Regions from separate parts of the Acidovorax sp. GW823-FHT02H02 genome, predicted to be linked through region 1. Evidence: riboswitches for the same ligand, from Rfam matches in the RefSeq annotation. Region 1 holds a riboswitch; the other holds the start of a gene.

The links. A riboswitch is a leader RNA that binds a small molecule or an ion and turns the genes downstream of it on or off. The one in region 1 is predicted to bind cobalamin.
Region 2: it holds a riboswitch for cobalamin, as region 1 does, so the genes downstream of both, bioA (adenosylmethionine--8-amino-7-oxononanoate transaminase) here and AC1RDS_RS00075 (TonB-dependent receptor domain-containing protein) in region 1, are expected to answer to the same signal.

What each region holds. Positions count from the first base shown of each region.
Region 1 covers NZ_JBXAJH010000001.1:12,785-22,424, reverse strand. Annotated here, with positions in the region: partial or broken gene AC1RDS_RS00105 (phosphohydrolase) at 1-100, shown strand, start outside; gene AC1RDS_RS00100 (sensor domain-containing protein) at 97-2,529, shown strand; gene AC1RDS_RS00095 (sulfite exporter TauE/SafE family protein) at 2,598-3,413, opposite strand; RNA gene ssrS (6S RNA) at 3,488-3,667, opposite strand; gene AC1RDS_RS00085 (cell division protein ZapA) at 3,750-4,109, opposite strand; gene AC1RDS_RS00080 (DUF904 domain-containing protein) at 4,106-4,327, opposite strand; cobalamin riboswitch at 4,364-4,600, shown strand; gene AC1RDS_RS00075 (TonB-dependent receptor domain-containing protein) at 4,682-6,580, shown strand; gene AC1RDS_RS00070 (cobyrinic acid a,c-diamide synthase CobB) at 6,593-7,960, shown strand; gene AC1RDS_RS00065 (bifunctional adenosylcobinamide kinase/adenosylcobinamide-phosphate guanylyltransferase) at 7,957-8,550, shown strand; gene AC1RDS_RS00060 (ABC transporter substrate-binding protein) at 8,555-9,490, shown strand; gene AC1RDS_RS00055 (FecCD family ABC transporter permease) at 9,487-9,640, shown strand, end outside.
Region 2 covers NZ_JBXAJH010000004.1:14,428-24,067, reverse strand. Annotated here, with positions in the region: gene AC1RDS_RS05405 (branched-chain amino acid ABC transporter permease) at 1-185, opposite strand, end outside; gene AC1RDS_RS05400 (ABC transporter substrate-binding protein) at 281-1,534, opposite strand; gene AC1RDS_RS05395 (GntR family transcriptional regulator) at 1,759-2,481, shown strand; gene bioB (biotin synthase BioB) at 2,869-3,891, opposite strand; gene bioD (dethiobiotin synthase) at 3,888-4,580, opposite strand; gene AC1RDS_RS05380 (aminotransferase class I/II-fold pyridoxal phosphate-dependent enzyme) at 4,577-5,800, opposite strand; gene bioA (adenosylmethionine--8-amino-7-oxononanoate transaminase) at 5,790-7,109, opposite strand; cobalamin riboswitch at 7,177-7,399, opposite strand; gene thiC (phosphomethylpyrimidine synthase ThiC) at 7,646-9,574, opposite strand.

The DNA.
Region 1 (9,640 bases):
GGTGTCGCGCGATGCGCTCGACTATCTGTCTCCGCGCCAGCGGATCTGCTATTTCTTTGAGCGCGCTGTAGATCCTGGTCCTGACGAGGTGCACGCATGAACCCGCTACCACCGCAGTCTTGGCTGGATGGCCTGCAGGAAGCGGTGTGGCTCGTGGATGGCGGCAGCTTGAGCATCGTCCAATCGAACAAGGCGGCAGAGCGACTGGTGGGCATGTCCGGGGAGGACATGGTCGGCAAGGCGGTGACAAGCCTGGCGGCAACACCCCAGGACTGTGCATTCTGGTCCGAGCCATTGGCCACTCTTGCGAAAGGCATTCACTCCCACACCAGCGTATGGCGGGCCGATGGTGTGCTGGTTCCGGTCGATCGGCGTGTGACCTGTGTACAGCACGACGGCGCTCCAGCGGTTTTGATGCTGACGATGCTGGACCGCAGTGCCCAGGAGGCTGCCCAGCAGGAACTGGAGACCCTGCTGTCGGAATTGCGTTCCACCCTGGATTCCGCAGCCGATGGCATGCTGGTGTGTGGGCTTGACGGAGGCGTGCGCGCCTTCAACCAGCGGCTGGCGCACATCTGGAGCATCCCCCGCGAACTGCTGTTGCAGCGCAATGACACGGCGGTGCATGAGCACCTGGCCTCCCGGGTGGTGGATCGCAAGCACTACCAGGAACGTCTGAGTGCCATTGAGCGCGATCCGCTGCTGGAGAGCACCGACATCTTTCAGTTGTACGGCGGCATGACGGTGGAGCGTCGCGTTGTTCCGCAGCTTCACCAGGGCCACCCCGTGGGGCGCGTGTATTCCTTTCGGGATATCACCCGGCAGGCCGAAGCGCAGGCCAGCTTGCGCCTGGCGGCGCGGGTTTTCGATGCCAGCCTGGATGCCATTTTCATTGCAGACAGCAGGCACCATCTGATGCGCATGAACCCGGGTTGCGAGCGACTGCTGGGCCCTTGCGCAGCCGCTTTGGAGGGTTGCATGGCAGCGTCCCTGTTCGGCAGTGGTTCGGATGCCTCCTTCATGGAGCAGGTGCAGGCGGGTTGGGAAAGCGATGGTTTCTGGGAGGGTGAGCTCTGGCTGCCCCGTGACAATGGTGCTTACTGTGCCGTGCATCTGTCGTGGGTTGCCTTGCGCGATGACGATGGCCGGCTGATGCAGAGCATTGGTTTCATGCGAGACCTGACGCAGCAGCACGCGGCCAAAAAACGCATCGAGGAACTGGCGTACAGCGATGTCCTGACCGGTTTGCCCAATCGGCTGCTTCTTTCGCAGAGGGTGGAAACCGCTATCCAGGGCGCTCGCGCCAGCGATACGGGCTTTGCCATCCTTTTCCTGGACCTGGACCGGTTCAAGATCATCAATGACTCGCTCGGCCATCACTTCGGTGATCGCGTATTGCAACTGGTCGCCGAGCGTCTGCAGGCTTGCCTGCGGCAGACGGACATGCTGTGCCGGCTTGGTGGCGATGAGTTCGTGATTTACCTGCATGGCGCCGACGCTGTCGTGGCCGAAAGCGTGGTGCGCCGGATGCTGGAGGGCATGCTGAGCCCCTTCTTGCTGGATGGCATGGGCTTTTCCATCCAGTGCAGCATTGGCATGGCGCTGTATCCGCAGGACGGCACCACCCTGGACGAACTCATCAAGCAGGCCGATACGGCCATGTACCGCGTCAAGGAGCGGGGGCGTGGCAGCTATGGCTTCTACCAACCGCAGATGAACGCCAACCTGCTGTCGCGCATGAAGCTGGAGCACGCCATGCGCCAGGCGCTGGGCGAGCAGCGGATGGCCGTGCACTATCAGCCCCAGGTGAACCTCGCTACCGGCCGGATCGTCGGCGCGGAAGCACTCATCCGATGGACCGACCCCGAGTTTGGCGTGGTATCTCCCGCGCAGTTCGTGCCGTTGGCGGAGGAGTCGGGCTATATCGTGACGCTGGGGGCGTGGGTCATGGAGCAGGCCGTGCGGGAGGCGGCGCAGTGGATGCACGAGGGCATGCCCATTGTGGTGTCCGTCAATGTGTCTGCGCTGGAGTTTCGCCAGGCCGGTTTCGTCGAGCGCCTGACGCGCCTGCTGGCTGTGTACCAGTTGCCGCCGACCTTGCTGGAGCTGGAACTGACCGAAACCATCCTGCTGCAGGACGCGCAGGAAATGGAACTGCGATTGTTCTCACTGGCCGCGCTGGGTGTGGTCCTGGCCATTGACGATTTCGGCACGGGCTACTCCAGCCTGGCCTATCTGAAGAAGCTGCCCATCGACAAGCTCAAGATCGACCAATCCTTCGTGCGGGGACTGCCGGAGGATGACGGCGACCGCGCCATTGTCAGCGCCATCGTCAGCATGGGGCATGCGCTGCATATCGAAGTGGTGGCCGAGGGCGTGGAAACCGTTGGACAGCGTGCCATGCTGCAGCAGCTGCAGTGCGGGCACTTTCAGGGATTCCTGTGCTCACCGGGCTTGCCAGGCGCCGAGTTCCGTCAATTGCTGTTCAACTCCAGCCACGGGCTGGCGCAGTTTGCACCGGTCGAATAATCGGGGTTCACCGGTGGTGCCAGCGGTGGGTGGCTCGCTGACCTTGTTGGTATCGGAGGGGCGTCGTCTCAGAAAGCCGCCACACCCTTCCAGAGCATGTAGGCCGCCAGCATCAGCAGCAGGCTGGCAAAAACACGTTTGAGTTGTTGCACCGGCAGCTGGTGCGCCGCCCGCGCACCCAAGGGTGCGGTCAGCACACTGCAGGTGGCAATGACGGCCAGTGCAGGCAACCAGATGTAGCCCAGCGAGCCCGATGGCAGGCCTGCCACAGACTGACCGCCCACCGCATACCCCACCACATTCGCCAGGGCAATGGGAAAACCCAGCGCGGCGCTGGTGGCAACGGCGTTGTGAATGGCCACGTTGCACCATGTCATGAACGGCACGCTGACAAAACCACCGCCCGCGCCCACCAGGCCAGACAGAAAACCAATCACCCCCCCGGCCGCCAGTTGTCCGCCGGTTCCCGGCATCTGCCGGGACGGCGCAGGCTTCTTGTTCCGAAACATCTGAAAGGCCGAGAAGCTCACGAAAAGCCCAAAGAAGATCGCAAGAAACGCCCCCTTGAGCAACGCAAAAACGCCCAGGCTCGCCACCAGCCCGCCGATCACGATGCCTGGTGCCAGCCTTCGCACGATGTCCCAGCGCACGGCACCTCGCTTGTGGTGTGCGCGAACGCTGGAAACGGAGGTGAACATGATGGTGGCCATGGAGGTGGCAATGGCCATCTTGACCGCCAGGTCGGGGGTCACTTGCTGGTGACCCAGGATGTAGGTCATGAAAGGCACCAGCAGCATGCCGCCGCCAATGCCGAGCAGGCCTGCCAGAAAGCCGGTGCCCAGACCGAGGATTGCGAGTTCAACAACCAGAAGGGGTTCGAGCATCATGCCAAGAAGTCCGGGGGTACTGAATGTGCCGCATCTGCGCAGGGGGTGCCTGCGCCGACGGGAGAGCAAAGAGGGTGTCTGCAAGTGCCACCGGACCGGCATCCTGAACCGGGGGTTCAGGTGGGCGAGGGCAGCCAGGCGTTGGGTTCATCTGACGCGAGATGATCACGCTCACCGGGCGATGTACCAAGCCCGTGCTCAGTGAGCATTGGTTCAAGGAAATATAAAGCCCGGCAGCACCGCAGACGCCTCTATTGTAGGCGTTGACCGCTCGGACTGCAGGTACTGCCCGATGCCAAGGTGGCAACAGAGGGCGCGCTGCACGCCCGTTCCTCAGAGCAGGCGCCCGTCTTCGCCCAGGGCGCCATCCAGGCGCTGCACGAGTGCCTGCAGCCGCAGGGCATCCGCGCTTGCGTTGAAGGGCTGGCTGGCGGGTTCGCTGGGGTGGGGCAGGGCGGCTGGATGAATGTGCGCAGCCGCCAGGTCGGCAGCTTCCCGGTCGGCGATATCAAATGCCAGGTTCAGCGCCGCCAGCACGGCAATGCGTTCGCGTGCCCGCACCTTGCCGGCATCGCGGATGCGCGTCATGGCGGTGTCCACGCGCTCCACCGCTTCCAGCAATCGCGACTCGTGCCCCTCGGGGCAGGACAGCAGATAACTTTGCTGCAGTATCTGCACCTCGATTTGCTTCATTCGGCGTCCTTGGGAGGGGGGGATGGGGGCAGGCGTTCGAGCAATGCATCCACCCGGGCGCGGGCGGCGCTCAGGCGCGATTTGAGGGAGTCGCGCTCCTGCGTGAGGACCGACACTTGGCTTGCCAGCAGGGCATTGGTGCGTTGAAGTTCCGCGTGGCGCAAGAGCAGGCGTTCAACGCGGTCGGCGATCTGGTCGATGGTGGAGGGAGCTTCCATACAGCCCGCAATTGTAGAGGGGTGCACCTGGAATGCCCTTAAAATCACGCCGTTGGTGCTCGCGGTGTGGTTCACATACCGCAGTTCAACGGGAAGCAGGGAGGTTGCACCAGCCATGGTGTGCCCAGCCTGCGCTGCCCCCGCAACGGTCAGCGGACGAATCACTTGATTCCCTCTCCATTCACAAGCCACTGGGCGCCTTGAACAAGCACCTGGGAAGGCATTGGAGGGCGTTCCGCCAGCCCGGATACCGGCCAACACGGTGGTTTCGCGCGCCTTTGGAGGCGTGCAAGGCCTTGTCTCCCACATGCTGGCGGGGAAGCCGGCTCGGGTAGTTTGTTGACGATGATTCCTATGAAAATCCGTACCCCTCGTGCGCGCCGTGTTGCGCCGCTGTGCCTGCGCCCCTGTGTGCTGGCGATCCTGTCTTGCGTGTCCGCCCATGCGGTGCAGGCGCAGCCGCTCGCAGCGCCCGTGCTGCTGGCGCAAAACGCACGCATGCCTTCGCTGCAAGACACGGTGGTGACCGCCACGCGCACCGAGCAGCCCCTGGCCGATCTGGTGGCCGACGTGTCGATCGTGGACCGTGAAACCATTGAAGCCAGCGGTGCCACGGGCCTGGCCGACGTGCTGGCGCGCCTGCCGGGCATCGAGATTTCGCGCAATGGCGGCGTGGGCAATGCCAGCAACGTTTTTCTGCGGGGAGCCGAATCGCGCTTCACGGCGGTCTATATCGACGGCGTGCGCATTGATTCGCAATCCACGGGTGGTGCGCAGTGGGAACAGATTCCGCTGTCGCAGATCGACCGCATCGAAGTGCTGCGCGGCCCTGCCGCTGCGGTGTATGGTTCCGACGCCATTGGCGGCGTGATCCAGCTTTTCACCCGCCGGGGCGAAGGACCCGCCAGGCCCTACGTGGGCGTGGGCGTGGGCAGCCAGGGCACCCGCAAGATCGAGGCCGGTGTGAGCGGCGCGGCCGGACAAGAGGGGGCGTTCGATTACTCGCTGGGCATTGCGCGCGAAATCAGTGATGGCTTTGACGCCAAGGTCAGCGGTTCCCACAACCCCGACCGCGACAACTACCGCAGCACCTCGGGCAACGCCCGGCTGGGTTTTCGCATCGACGCGCGGCACCGCCTGGACGCCACGCTGCTGGCCAGCCGCCTGAACTCGGGTTATGACAATGTGTCCTACAAAGCGGCCCGGCCCGTCGATGACCGCAACCTGAGCCGCTTGCGCACGGCAGGCCTCACCTGGGCGGCGCAATGGTCGGATGCCTACAGCATGCGCGTGTCGGTCACCGATTCGGCCAGCCGCTACGAAACCACGCCATCGCCTTACCTCACCGAGACAAAGCTGCGCGGCTATCTCTGGCAGAACGATTTCCGCTGGGGAGCCCATCGCTTCAGCGCCGCCCTGGAGCGCCGTGAGGACGCGTTGCAGAACGCTCCCATCGACAGCAGCCGGTCGCAGGATGCGCTGGCGCTGGGCTATGGCTACAACGCCGGTCGCCATACCCTGCAGCTCAATGTTCGCCATGACTCCGACAGCGAGTTCGGCGGCAAGGACACCGGCAGTGCGTCCTACGGCTATGCCTTCGCTCCGCACTGGCGCGCCACGGCATCCGTGGGCACGGCTTTCCGGGTGCCCACCTTGTACCACCGCTTCAGCGAATACGGCGTGGCCACGCTGCAGCCTGAAAGCAGCCGCAACGCCGAGCTGGGCCTGCGCTATGCGCAAGACCGCAGCAGCTTCTCGGTGGTGGCTTACCGCAACCGGGTCTCCAACCTGATCTCGTTTGTCGGTGCAGGCACTTGTGCATCGGCTTTCGGTTGCTATGCCAACACCGCCCGCGCGCAGTACGAGGGAGTGACGTTTGCCGGGTCGTACCAGCTGTCGGGTGTGCAACTGCATGGCTCGCTCGACCTGCAGAATCCACGCGACCTGGGCAGCGGCAAGCAGCTGGCCCGCCGCGCCAAGCGCCATGCCACCGTGGGCGCCGATACGCGCATCGCCGACTGGACGCTGGGCGCCGAGGTGCAAGCCTCCGGGCCGCGTTTTGACACCGTGGCCAACACCCAGGTGCTGGGCGGCTACGCCCTGGTCAACCTCTACGCCAGCACCCGCATCGCCCGCGACTACACCCTGCTGGCCCGCGTCGACAACCTGGCCGACAAGGACTACCAGTTGGCCCGCACCTACGCCACGCCCGGCCGCACGCTGTATGTCGGCGTGAAGTGGGCGCCTCAGTAAGTGCAGGTTGCCATGTCTGCCTTTGCCCGTTGCCCCGCGCTCCTGATCGCCGCCCCCGCCTCGGGCCAGGGCAAGACCACGGTAACTGCCGCCCTGGCGCGGCTGTACACGCGCAAGGGCCTGAAAGTGCGCGTCTTCAAGTGCGGGCCGGATTTTCTCGACCCGCACTGGCACCAGCTCGCCAGCGGTGCGCCGGTGCACCAGCTCGACCTGTGGATGACCGGCGCGGCTGACTGCACCCAGCGCCTGCACGCAGCGGCGCAGGAGGCCGACCTTCTCCTCATCGAGGGCGTGATGGGCCTGTTCGACGGCGATCCCAGCGCCGCCGACCTGGCTGAGCGCTTCGGCGTGCCGGTGCTGGCGGTGGTGGACGCCTCCGCCATGGCCGGCACCTTTGGTGCACTGGCGTTTGGCCTGCAGCACTATCGCCCAGGCCTGCCCTGGGCGGGCGTGCTGGCCAACCGGGTGGGCAGCGCGCGCCACGCCGACATGCTGCGGTCCGGCCTGCGGGCACCCGAAGACTGGCTGGGTGCGCTGATGCGGGTGACTGCCAGCGCCGATGCGGGCGCTGCCCGGTCTGCAGGGGCCTTGCTGCCCGAGCGGCACCTGGGCCTGGTGGCGGCGCACGAGCTGTCCGACAGCCAGCAGCGCCTCGATGCCGCCGCCGATGCGCTGGAGGCCACGCCGCTGGGGCAGATGACCGCCCAGGAGTTGCAACGCTGGGCGGTGGATTTCCCCGCGCCCGTGCACTTGCCGGCCGTGCCCGCCTTGCTCGCTGGGCGCACGGTGGCCGTGGGGCGGGATGCAGCGTTCTGCTTCATCTACGACGCGAATATCCAGCTGCTTGAGCAGATGGGCGCGCGCGTGGTGTTCTTTTCGCCCCTGCGCGACACCGCCTTGCCCGCCTGCGATGCCGTGTGGCTGCCCGGTGGCTACCCCGAGCTGCACACCGCGCAGATCGCGGCCAACACCGGCATGCAGGCCAGCCTGCGCGCGCATGTGGCAGCCGGCAAAGCCCTGTGGGCCGAGTGCGGCGGCATGATGGCGCTGATGGAATCGATCACGCTGACCGACGGCAGCACGGCACCGCTGTGGGGGCTGCTGCCTGGCCATGTCAATCTGCACAAGCGGCTGGCCGCGCTGGGGCCGCAGCAGGTGGACGTGGCGGCGCACACGCTGCGCGGCCATACCTTCCACTATTCGACCAGCGACAGCAGCGCGCCAGTGGTGGCTCGCACGGTCCGGCCCGGCGAAGCGCCTGCACCGGCGGCTGGCGAGGCGCTGTACCGGCAGGACAGCCTGCACGCGAGCTACTTCCATGCGTGGTTTCCCTCCAGCCCCGAGGCGGCGGCCCATCTGCTGGGCGGAGTGCCTGCATGACCGTGTCGCCATCGCCCATCACCACCGAACTCATCCTCGGTGGCCAGAAAAGCGGCAAGTCGCGCCGTGCCGAGCTGCTGGCGCGCGACTGGCTGGCGCAATCGGGCGCGCACCGCGCCGTGCTCATCGCCACGGGGCAGGCCTGGGACGACGAGATGCGCGAGCGCATCGCCCGCCACCAGCGCGACCGCGCCCTGCGTGTGCCCGGCCTGCAGACCGTGGAAGAGCCGCACGATCTGGCCGCTGCCGTGGCGCGCCTCGGCACGGCGCACACCCTGGTGGTGGTGGACTGCCTTACGCTGTGGCTGACCCACTGGACCATGCCCATGGGTGCGGAAACCATGGACTTTGAACAGAAACAGGCTCTGGCGCATGGCTGGAAAGCGCAGGCAGCCATGTTTCTGGAAGCAGTTCGGCAATCCCCGGGCCCTGTGGTTCTGGTGGGCAACGAAATCGGCCTGGGAGTCATACCGCTGGGGCGCGAGGTGCGCGCCTTTGTCGATGCCCTGGGCACCCTGAACCAGCGGGTGGCCCAGCTGTGCCCCCGCGTCACCCTGATGGCAGCGGGCCTGCCCTTGACCTTGAAATGAAGCCATGAAACCAACTCCCGTGCGCCGCATCCTGTGGGTGATCGCCATCCTTGTCGCGCTGGGCCTGCTCATGGCGGGCCTCGCACAGGCGCAGGCATCCGCCCAGGCCATCCAGGTCACCGACGACCGGGGCCGCACCGTCACGCTGCCGCGGCCGCCCCAGCGCATCGTGAGCCTGCTGCCTTCGCTCACCGAAACCCTCTGCGCGCTCGACCAGTGCCACCGGCTGGTGGGCGTGGACCGCTATTCCAACTGGCCCGAGGCCGTCACGCGGCTGCCCCAGGTGGGCGGTGGGCTCGATCCGAACATCGAAGCCATCGTGGCCCTGCGGCCCGATGTGGTGGTCATGGCCACCTCGTCGCGCGCGTCGGCCCGGCTCGAATCGCTGGGCCTGACCGTGGTGGCGCTGGAGCCCAGGAGCCACGCCGACGTGCAGCGCGTGATGGGCAAGATCGGCCAGGTGCTGGCCGTGCCCGATGCGCTGCGCGTATGGCGCCACATCGATGCGGCGGTCGAGGCGGCGGCGCAGTCGGTGCCCCCTGCCGCCCGCAACGCACGCGTGTACTTCGAGGTGAATCGCGGGCCGTATGGCGCGGGCACCTCGTCCTTCATCGGCGAGACCCTTGCGCGCCTGGGCGCCCGCAACATCCTGCCGGCATCGCTCGGGCCTTTCCCCAAGCTCAACCCCGAATTCGTGGTACGGGCCGACCCTGACCTGATCATGATCAGCGCACGCAGCGTGGACGGCCTGGCCGAGCGTCCCGGCTGGAGCAGCCTGCGTGCCCTGCGCGAGCAGCGGCTGTGCGTGTTCTCCCCCGAAGAGGCGGACATTCTGGTGCGGCCTGGGCCGCGCATGGCCGAGGGCGCGCGCCTCATGGCACGCTGCCTGACCAGCAAGACGGTGCCTGCCGCCCGGGGCACTGCGGCGGGGCGTCCATGAGCCTGTCTGTGGCACGGCGCGGGCGCTGGCTGGGGTGGGCGCTGGTGGCGGCCAGCATGCTGCTGGTGCCGCTGGGCACGGGCGTGGGCAGCGTGGGGCTGGAGAACCTCTGGCCCGCGCTGTGGGGCGACGGCTCCGACTCCGCCTCCC
Region 2 (9,640 bases), on a different contig from region 1:
CCGGCGATGTCGGTGATCTGCACCATCATGTAGGCGCCAATCGCAAACAGGGCGCCGTGCGCCAGGTTCACCACACCGCCCAGACTGAAGATGATCGACAGCCCCAGCGCGATGAGCAGGTAGTACACGCCCATGAGCAGGCCGTTGATGACCTGCTCGATCAAAAAAACAAACTCGTTGGCCAAGGCCTTCTCCCAGTGTTCCAGTTGTCCGGTTATCCCGTCATGCATGCAAGCCGGACGCCCGAAGCCTGCTTCGGCAGCGTCCGGCTTCAGTCAGATCAGCTGAACTTGCAGGCGTTTTCCTGCTGCGTGGGGGCCAGCACTTCCAGGCTCTCGTTGGGGCCAGGCACCGGGGCGCTGGTTTCCATCACATCCCACTTGCTGCCCGCCTTGCCGGCCACGGGCTTGACGGTGTACATCTCGAACATGAGCTGGTGGTCCCAGGGACGGAAGTAGCCTTCGCGGGCACGCAGCACATCGAACTTGACGCCGCTCTCCAGGTAGGTGATGAGCTTTTGCGTGTCGACCGACTTGGTCTCCTGAATGGCACGTGCCAGGATCTTGACCGCCAGGTAGTCGGCCACGGCCTGGTTGTCGGGCGGACGGCCCCAGCGCTTGGTGAAGCGTTCGGTGAATGCCTTGGCCGAAGGGGCATTGACCTGGTGTGTCCAGATGATCGGCCAGGCGCCCTGGAAGCTGCCCTCGCCCGCGCCCCAGATGCTGACCGCGTTCAGGTCGGCACCGGCCAGAGGGATCGGCAGGTTGAACTCCTTGTACTGCTTCATGAAGTTGGTGGTGGAGTTGCCGGCCAGGTTGCTCATCACCAGGTCGGGGCGCTGCTGGCGCACCTTGAGGATCAAGGAGCTGAATTCGGTGGCATCGGTCGGCACCATGTCGTTGGAGATGAAGATGGCGCCGTTTTCGTCCATGAAGCGCTTGGTCTTCTCGAACAGATCGTGACCGAAGGCGTAGTCTGCCGTGAAGGCCATCCAGCGCTTGCCCTTGACCATGTTCTGACGCAGCATCTCGCGGCCGATGGTGCGCACATACATGCTGTTGTTGGCTTCCAGGTGGAACATGTAGCGGCTGCAGTTCTTACCGCGCAGTTCATCGGAGTTGCAGCCGGTTTGCATGAACATTTTTTGTGCACGGGTGGCAACTTGCGAAATCGCCAGCCCCGAGGCCGAGCTGATCTCACCCACCAGAAAGTCCACCTTGTCTCGCTCGACCATTCGTTGCGCCTTGGTCGAAGCGGTCTGCGGGTTCACACTATCTTCAAAGAGGATCTCAAACGGTCGGCCAAGCGCACCACCGGCAGCGTTCACCTCTTCCATGGCAAGCGTAGCGCCCATGACGGCGTACTCGCCCATCGGGCCTAGAAAACCGGTGCGGGGGGTCAGATGGCCAATGCGTAGGACGTTGGGCTGTGCACGCACGATGGCCGGTGCCGCCAGGGCCGCTGCGGCGCTGGCCATGGCACCCACCACCAACCGACGGTTGGCCTGAGAGGGCGAAAGTGTCTTGTCACTCATGAACTTGTCTCCTGTATGGTCCCGATAGGAAGGAAAGGAAGGGAAGGGAAGGGAAGGCCAGTGCGGCGATTGCTTACCCTGGCATCCCGATCGTAATCTGTGATCACAGATACCATGTCAGTGATTACCCTGTGCCTGATCCATATTCGATCAGGAAACGCTAAGCTTCGTTGCATATCCAGCACATGCACACAAACATGCCCACCCAAGAAGGCAAGATCTCCATGACGGTTTCGCAACATCTAACCCCTCTCAAACGCCAGACCCTGAGCGCCGACGTGTACGAGCAGTTCAAGGAACTGTTGATTAGCGGCCGCATGATGCCGGGTGAACAGATTTCTCTACGCAGCATGGCCGAGGCGCTGGGGGTGAGCGTGATGCCCGTGCGAGAGGCGGTTCAGCGCCTGAGCGCCGAGCAAGCGCTGGAACTCACGCCAAACCGCACGTTGCGGGTACCACTCATGTCAGTCAGTCAATTTCGTGAAATCACAAGCATCCGCATGAACCTTGAAGGACTGGCAACGGCAACCGCAACCGAACGCATGACTGAAGACGAGGTACGCCAGATCCAAGTCTGGCACGAGGGCTTTGTAGATGAAATGAAAAACCAGCCGCAGGACGTGGCACGGCTGATCGCTTTCAACAAGGAACTGCACTTTGGCATTTACCGCGGTTCGCGTATGCCGGTGCTGATGCAGTTGATCGAAGCCCTGTGGTTGCGAATCGGCCCGATCCTGAACTATGACATTCGCGCCGGCTCAGACCGCGTGGGCCAGCGCACCGCCCTAACCCACCACGCCGCCCTCGTAGAAGCCCTTCGCACCAAAAACCCGGAGAAGGCATGCAAAGCCTTGCAGGGCGACATCCAGTCTGCTGCGGAATTCATCATCTCAGCAGGAGTGCTAGTGGCGGCCGATGAGCCAAACAAAGGCACACAGCGGTCATGACAGTATGCGAACTGCCAACGCCGCCTTGCGAGGATGCCGGCTTAATACGGATCAGGCTCACCGACCCTGACCCACTGGACACATTCGGCACCTGTAGCGAACGACTGCTTATTCACTCAACGGCTGTACCATTGATGAAAATCGAGCGGCCGCATTCAGCCTAGACGGGCCCACCAGGGCGGACACACCAACGACGCCTTCTGGCCGGCAGCAGTCGACCCATCCCAGTCGTTGGCAGCGAAGCGAAGCTGTCATTCACGAAGCCAGCCCTTCGGCCATAAGCAGACTCTCAGTCCCCGCACGATATAGAGAATTGGGTGTCTCGCTGGAGAGTGAGACCTGCGTCGCAGGCACCCAGAAGACCAACAGTGAAAATGGGGCGAGTAGCTAGTTAACGACCTTCACCTTGCTCTCCGTTTCAGTGGCACAGTGCATACCCAAACGGCTCAATAGGAGGCGATCCTTCTCCGCCTGAGGATTGCTGGTCGTCAGCAGTCGATCCCCATAGAACATGCTGTTGGCACCCGCCAGGAAGCACAGCGATTGCAGGCTTTCAGGCATTTCTTCTCGACCTGCCGACAAACGAACCATCGCCCGAGGCATGCAGATGCGGGCAATCGCGATCATGCGGACAAACTCAAAGGGGTCCAGTCTCTGGGTTCCTGCCAAAGGCGTGCCTTCCACTTGCACCAAATTATTGATCGGCACAGATTCAGGATAAGGGTCCAGATTGGCCAGTTGGACGATCAGACCGGCTCGTTGACGGCGCGTCTCGCCCATGCCGACGATGCCGCCGGTGCAGACTTTCAGCCCAACATGGCGAACACGTCCAAGGGTATCGAGTCGATCCTGATAGGTTCGGGTCGTGATGATCTGGCCGTAGAACTCGGGGGAGGTGTCCAGGTTGTGGTTGTAGTAGTCCAGCCCGGCATCCTTGAGTTGTTCGGCCTGAACATCATCCAGCATGCCTGCGGTCAGGCAGGTCTCCATCCCCAGCGCTTTGACTTCGCTGATCATCTCTCCAATCTGCTCGATGTGACGCTCCTTGGGTGAACGCCAGGCCGCCCCCATGCAAAAGCGCGTGGCACCGCTGGCTTTGGCTGCACGGGCCGCGTCCAAGACCTCTTCCAGCGGGAGCAGTTTTTCGGCTTTGAGGCCCGTATCGAAATGGGCTGATTGCGGGCAGTATTTGCAGTCCTCTTCGCAGCCGCCCGTTTTGATGGACAGCAGCGAGGAGAGCTGAATCGCATTGGGGTCAAAATTGTCCCGATGGACCTGCTGCGCACGGAAGATCAGGTCATTGAACGGTAGCTCAAACAGTGCTGCCACTTCATCCACCGTCCACGGTTTGGTGTTGCGGCGGTCCGCGTCAGTAGTCGGTGTCAGTGTCTTGATTTGATTGAGGTTCATGCGTTTTCCAGTGCCACGCGCAAAGCGCTCAGGCTCAAGTGAGCGGCAACAGCCGCGGGATTGGGGTCTGGCAGACGAGGCACCTGACCCCAGCAAGGAGCATTCAGTCGGGCCGATAAAGCGGCCAGATTATCTTCAACATAGGCCATCGAGGGATCAACTGCATTGGCAACCCAGCCAGCCAGGTGCAATCCGCGAGCTTGAACGGCCTCAACGGTGAGCAGTGCGTGATTGATGCATCCCAAGCGCATGCCCACCACGAGAATGACTGGCAAATCGAGATCTGCTGCCATATCGGCGGTGTCCCAGCCAGCGGTCAGTGGCACACGAAAACCACCCACGCCTTCCACAAACCCAATGTCGCAAAGTCTCAGCGTCCGCTGCACGGTTGCGAGCAACGCTTCTGGCTCAATGGTGATGCCCTCGAGTTCGGCTGCGATATGAGGCGCGCAAGGTGTGCGCAGTTGTAAAGGCCCAACCTGGGCGTCGGTCAGTTCAATATTGGCAGCGGCGCGCAGGCGCAGTACGTCCTCGTTGACCCATCGGTTATTCACGATGTCCTGGCCCGCCGCCAGGGGTTTGACGGCTGCGCTGCGCATTCCAAGGCTACCCGCCAAATGGGTCAGCCCTGCTGTGATGGCGGTCTTTCCGATTTCCGTGTCGGTGCCTGTGACGAAAAATCCCTTCATGCACCCTCCATGCGTTGCACGGCTGCCTCTACGGCATCCAAAAGGCGGTCGATGTCGCTTGCAGTGTGTGTGGCGCACAAGGTAATGCGCAATCGCGCCTGCCCCACGGGAACCGTCGGCGGACGGATGCCGGGTACACGCAGGCCAGCCGTCTCCAGCTCCGATGACAGGATCATGGTGGCGTCGTTGGAGCCAACGATCAGCGGTTGCACGGGTGTGGATGAAAGGGTCAGTTGCCAACCCCAATGGGCATGGCGATCCAGCAATTCACCCAAGCCCTTGCGTAATTGGTGCTGCAGTGCCAACAGGTGTCTGCGGCGTTGTTGGCCAACATCTCCTTCAATGAGATCGAGACTGGCCAATAAGGCATGGCAGACCGCAGGCAAGGAGGCCGTGGTGAAGATGTAAGTGCGAGCCGCCTGCATCAAATAGGCGATGACACGTTCGTGGGCGGCGACAAAAGCCCCTGACAAGCCAGCCGCCTTGCCCAGGGTGCCGACCAGAATGATGCGCTCACTGCACAGGCCAAAGTGCTCCAGTGCACCACGTCCACGCTCCCCCAGCACGCCAAAGCCGTGCGCATCGTCGAGGACCAGCCACGCATCGTGCTCCTGTGCCAATTGCAGCAACTCCGGCAAGGGGCCCATGTCCCCGTCCATGCTGAAAATGGTGTCGCTGACGATGAGTTTGATTTTCGCCGTGCTGGACGCCAGAAGCTTGCGCAGCTCGGCCACATTGGCGTGGGCATAGCGCTGAACGGGTGCCTTGGCCAGGCGCATGCCGTCGATCAGGGATGCGTGGTTGAGTTCGTCCGAGAAAAATTCGGCTTCGGAATCCCCCAAAGCCGAGGTAACCGCCAGATTGGCCATATAGCCGGTGCTGAAGCTCAACACACGCGCCTGTGGAATGTGAGGCGCAAACCAGCTGGCCAGCCTGTCTTCGAGGCGCTCGTGCGCCAGCGTGTGGCCGCTGATCAGGTGTGAGGCGCCCGAGCCACCAGCCCAAATTTGCGCGCCTTCCGCCAAAGCCTCGGCAATGCGCGGGTGGGATGCCAGCCCAAGATAGTCGTTTGAACAGAACATCAGCCTCTGCTGGCCGACGCCGTTTGTACTCCGGACGATTTGATGAGGTGACGTTGGCGATTCTGCGGTGCGCAACACCCGGGTCAAGTGCTGCTGGGCTATGGCGTCGAGTTTCTGGGTCAGATGCTCATGCAGCATGGTGCAGAACCTCGTTCAAGGTGACGCCCACGGCATGGGCCAGAAAATCCGCTGCTGCCTGGTCGATTACATAGGGGGGCATCAGGTAGACCGTGCTGCCTATCGGCCGGATCAACAACTCATGACGCCGTGCAGCCAAGTGAAAACGTTCGCTGAATCGGTCGCCGGCATCTGTGACGTCGAAAGCGAGAATCATTCCCCGCTGGCGGAAGTTCTTGACACGAGGGTGCTCTGACAAAACTGCAAATGCTTCGCTCAAGGCCGAGGCCTGGACTCGATTGGCCTGTATCTGTCCAGCATCGAATCGATCCAGCACCGCATTGGCTGCGGCACAGGCCAGAGCGTTGCCCGTGTAGGAGTGAGAGTGCAGGAACCCACGGGATACGTCATCGCTCCAGAATGCGCGGTAGACAGCCTCTGTGGTCAGCACCAGTGACAAGGGCAATGTTCCACCGGTGATCCCTTTGGAAAGGGTGACGAAATCAGGCCACTGCGCTGTGTCAACCTGTTCCCAGGCAAAAAAGGTTCCTGTGCGCCCGCAGCCCACCGCAATCTCATCGGCAATCAAGTGAACACCGTGCTGGCGGGTGAGCGCGCGCACTTTGCGCAAGTATTCGGGGGAGTGCATGACCATGCCGGCCGCCCCCTGGACTAGCGGCTCCACGATCACTGCAGCAATGTGCTCGCCCCGCTCATCGAGCAAGCTGCGCAAGGCAGAAAACGCGGCATCCTCGTTGTTGAGTCGGCTGTCCGGCGATTCAACGATGTGTGCATGCATCAACAGTGGATCGTAGGCGTCACGGAAGATGGCCACGTCGGTCACGGCGAGCGCACCGATGGTTTCACCGTGGTAGCCATTTTTGAGACAGACAAACTCGCGCCGGAGCGTTTGCCCCTGATTGCGCCAGCTGTGAAAACTTTGCTTCAACGCGATTTCAACGGCACTCGCACCATCCGAGGCAAAGAACACATGACCCAGCGAGCCACCCGTTCGGACGCTTAGCCGTTCGGCCAGCCGAACGGCAGGTTCGTGCGTGCAACCGGCCAGCATGACATGCGGCAGCGTATCGAGCTGGGCTTTGATGGCTGCATTGACGTCAGGATGCGCATGGCCGAACAGGTTGACCCACCAGGAGCTGTTGGCATCGAAGTAGCGTCTTCCTTGCGTGTCAAACAACCAAGGGCCTTCGCCTCGTGCGATTGGCAGAGGCGGCGTCTTCTGTGCGCGAGCCATTTGCGTGCAAGGGTGCCACACCACGTTAAGGCTCCGAATGGCAAGCTCACCTTGCTGAGCAGAGTGAAATTTCATCAGGTATGAATCTGAACGCTCCCTCACTGGCATCCTCGACAGTGAATGGGAAAACAGCGTCACCTGGCGATGCGCCACCTTGTTGGCCGGTATCCGGGCTGGTGGAAGCTGCTGTCGCCTTCCCGAGCAATATGCTCAGTGGCTAGTGACAGGAGTGAGAGGTGAGTCTCGTCCACTTACCGTTGCGAGGACAGCGCAGGTTGAGTTTTCCCTGAAAGGGTTAGCTTCCCTGCTTCCCGTTTAACTGCGATGTGTGAAATACACCGCGAGCACCAACCTTTTTAGTTTAGCTCATACACCTACATTCGCATGCTGGTTCTGAAATGTGGTGGCTGCGCCGACATTGCCTGCGCTTATTGGCCGACCGCTTTGGGTCGATATGACCTGCAAATGACCGCTGTAGGAAATGATCACGGATGACTTCTCTTGGCCGAACTGAGTCGGCGGCCCTTGACCGGCTCTACCCGACCCAAGGCAGACACTCGAAGAATATATCCAAGTGAATGCCAATCGGGGTGACTGTGTTGAAGTTGGTCTTAAGAACTCTGCGTAATCGGGATGTAGACCTCGCCACCCGATGCTTTGAATTGAGCGGATTTTTCATCCATCCCGCGAGTCAATGCAGATTGGTTGTCCAGCCCCTGATTGTTGGCGTAGTCGCGAACGTCCTGAGTGATCTTCATGGAGCAGAAGTGAGGGCCGCACATCGAACAGAAATGCGCCACCTTCGCCGAGTCCTTGGGCAGGGTCTCGTCGTGGAACTCGCGTGCCTTGTCAGGGTCAAGCCCCAGATTGAACTGATCCTGCCAACGGAACTCGAAGCGGGCTTTTGAAAGCGCGTTGTCACGCACCTGCGAGCCAGGGTGACCTTTGGCCAGGTCGGCAGCGTGAGCTGCCAGCTTGTACGTGATGATGCCTTCTTTGACGTCTTGCTTGTTCGGCAGGCCTAGGTGCTCCTTGGGTGTCACGTAGCACAACATAGCCGTGCCGTACCAACCAATGGTGGCCGCTCCGATGCCGCTGGTGATGTGGTCATACCCAGGAGCGATGTCGGTGGTCAGCGGACCCAGGGTGTAGAAAGGCGCTTCATGGCACTGCTCCAGTTGCAGGTCCATGTTCTCTTTGATCATGTGCAGCGGAACGTGGCCAGGGCCTTCAACCATCACCTGAACGTCGTGTTGCCATGCCTTTTGCGTGAGCTCGCCCAAGGTGCGAAGTTCTGACAACTGGGCTTCATCGTTGGCGTCATAGATGGAGCCCGGTCGCAGGCCATCACCCAGACTGAAGGCCACGTCATAAGACTTCATGATGTCGCAGATGTCCTCGAAGTGCGTGTAGAGGAAGTTTTCCTGGTGATGGGCCAGGCACCACTTGGCCATGATGGAGCCACCCCGGCTCACGATGCCGGTCATGCGATCAGCAGTCAGCGGCACGTAGCGCAACAGCACACCTGCGTGGATGGTGAAGTAATCCACGCCCTGTTCGGCTTGCTCGATCAGTGTGTCGCGGAAGACTTCCCAGCTCAGGTCCTGCGCCTTGCCATCCACTTTTTCCAGCGCCTGGTAGATCGGTACCGTGCCGATGGGCACTGGCGAGTTACGGATGATCCATTCCCTTGTTTCATGAATGTGCTTGCCAGTGGACAAGTCCATCACTGTGTCGGCGCCCCAGCGGATGGCCCAGGTCATCTTGTCCACCTCGTCGCTGATCGAGGAGCCCAGCGCCGAATTGCCGATGTTGGCGTTGACTTTCACCAGAAAGTTGCGACCGATGGCCATGGGTTCCGACTCGGGATGGTTGATGTTGCAGGGAATGACGGCCCGGCCACGTGCCACCTCGTCACGCACGAACTCGGGGGTGATCCGTGCTGGAATGCTTGCGCCAAAGTCCTGTCCTGGATTCTGTCGGCCCAGTCTTTGTGCCAGTTTCTCGCCCCCTGGACCGCTGGCGGTCAGCGTGGCCAAGTAGTGCTCTCGGTTCATGTTCTCGCGAATGGCCACGAATTCCATCTCGGGCGTGACGATGCCTCTGCGTGCCTGATGCATCTGAGTGACGTTGGAACCTGTTCGCGCCCGGCGTGGCCGGCGCAGCAAACCGGGAAAGCGCAGGCTATCCAGCGCGTGGTCTTCGGCTCGGGTACGGCCGAAGTCGCTGGTCAGGCCTTCAAGGACCTGAGTGTCTTGGCGCTCCTCAATCCAGCGCTGGCGCAGCGCAGGCAAGCCATGGCGCAAGTCGATGCGTGCTGCTGGATCGGTGTAGGGACCAGAAGTATCGTAGACGAAGACTGGCGGATTCTCCTCACCGCCAAAAGCCGAGGGCGTGGGGTTCTGGCTGATCTCGCGCATCGGGACCATCAAGTCAGGGCGCGAACCAGGTATGTACACCTTGCGCGAGCCAGGCAGGGGCGCAATAGCGGCCTCATCCACGGTAGCCGATTGGGCGATGAATTGATCGGGAGCATTCACGAGCAGATTCCTTCAGTGTGTGCGCTCCGAAGGTCGCCCTGGTTAGCATGCAGGCGCAAAGCCAGC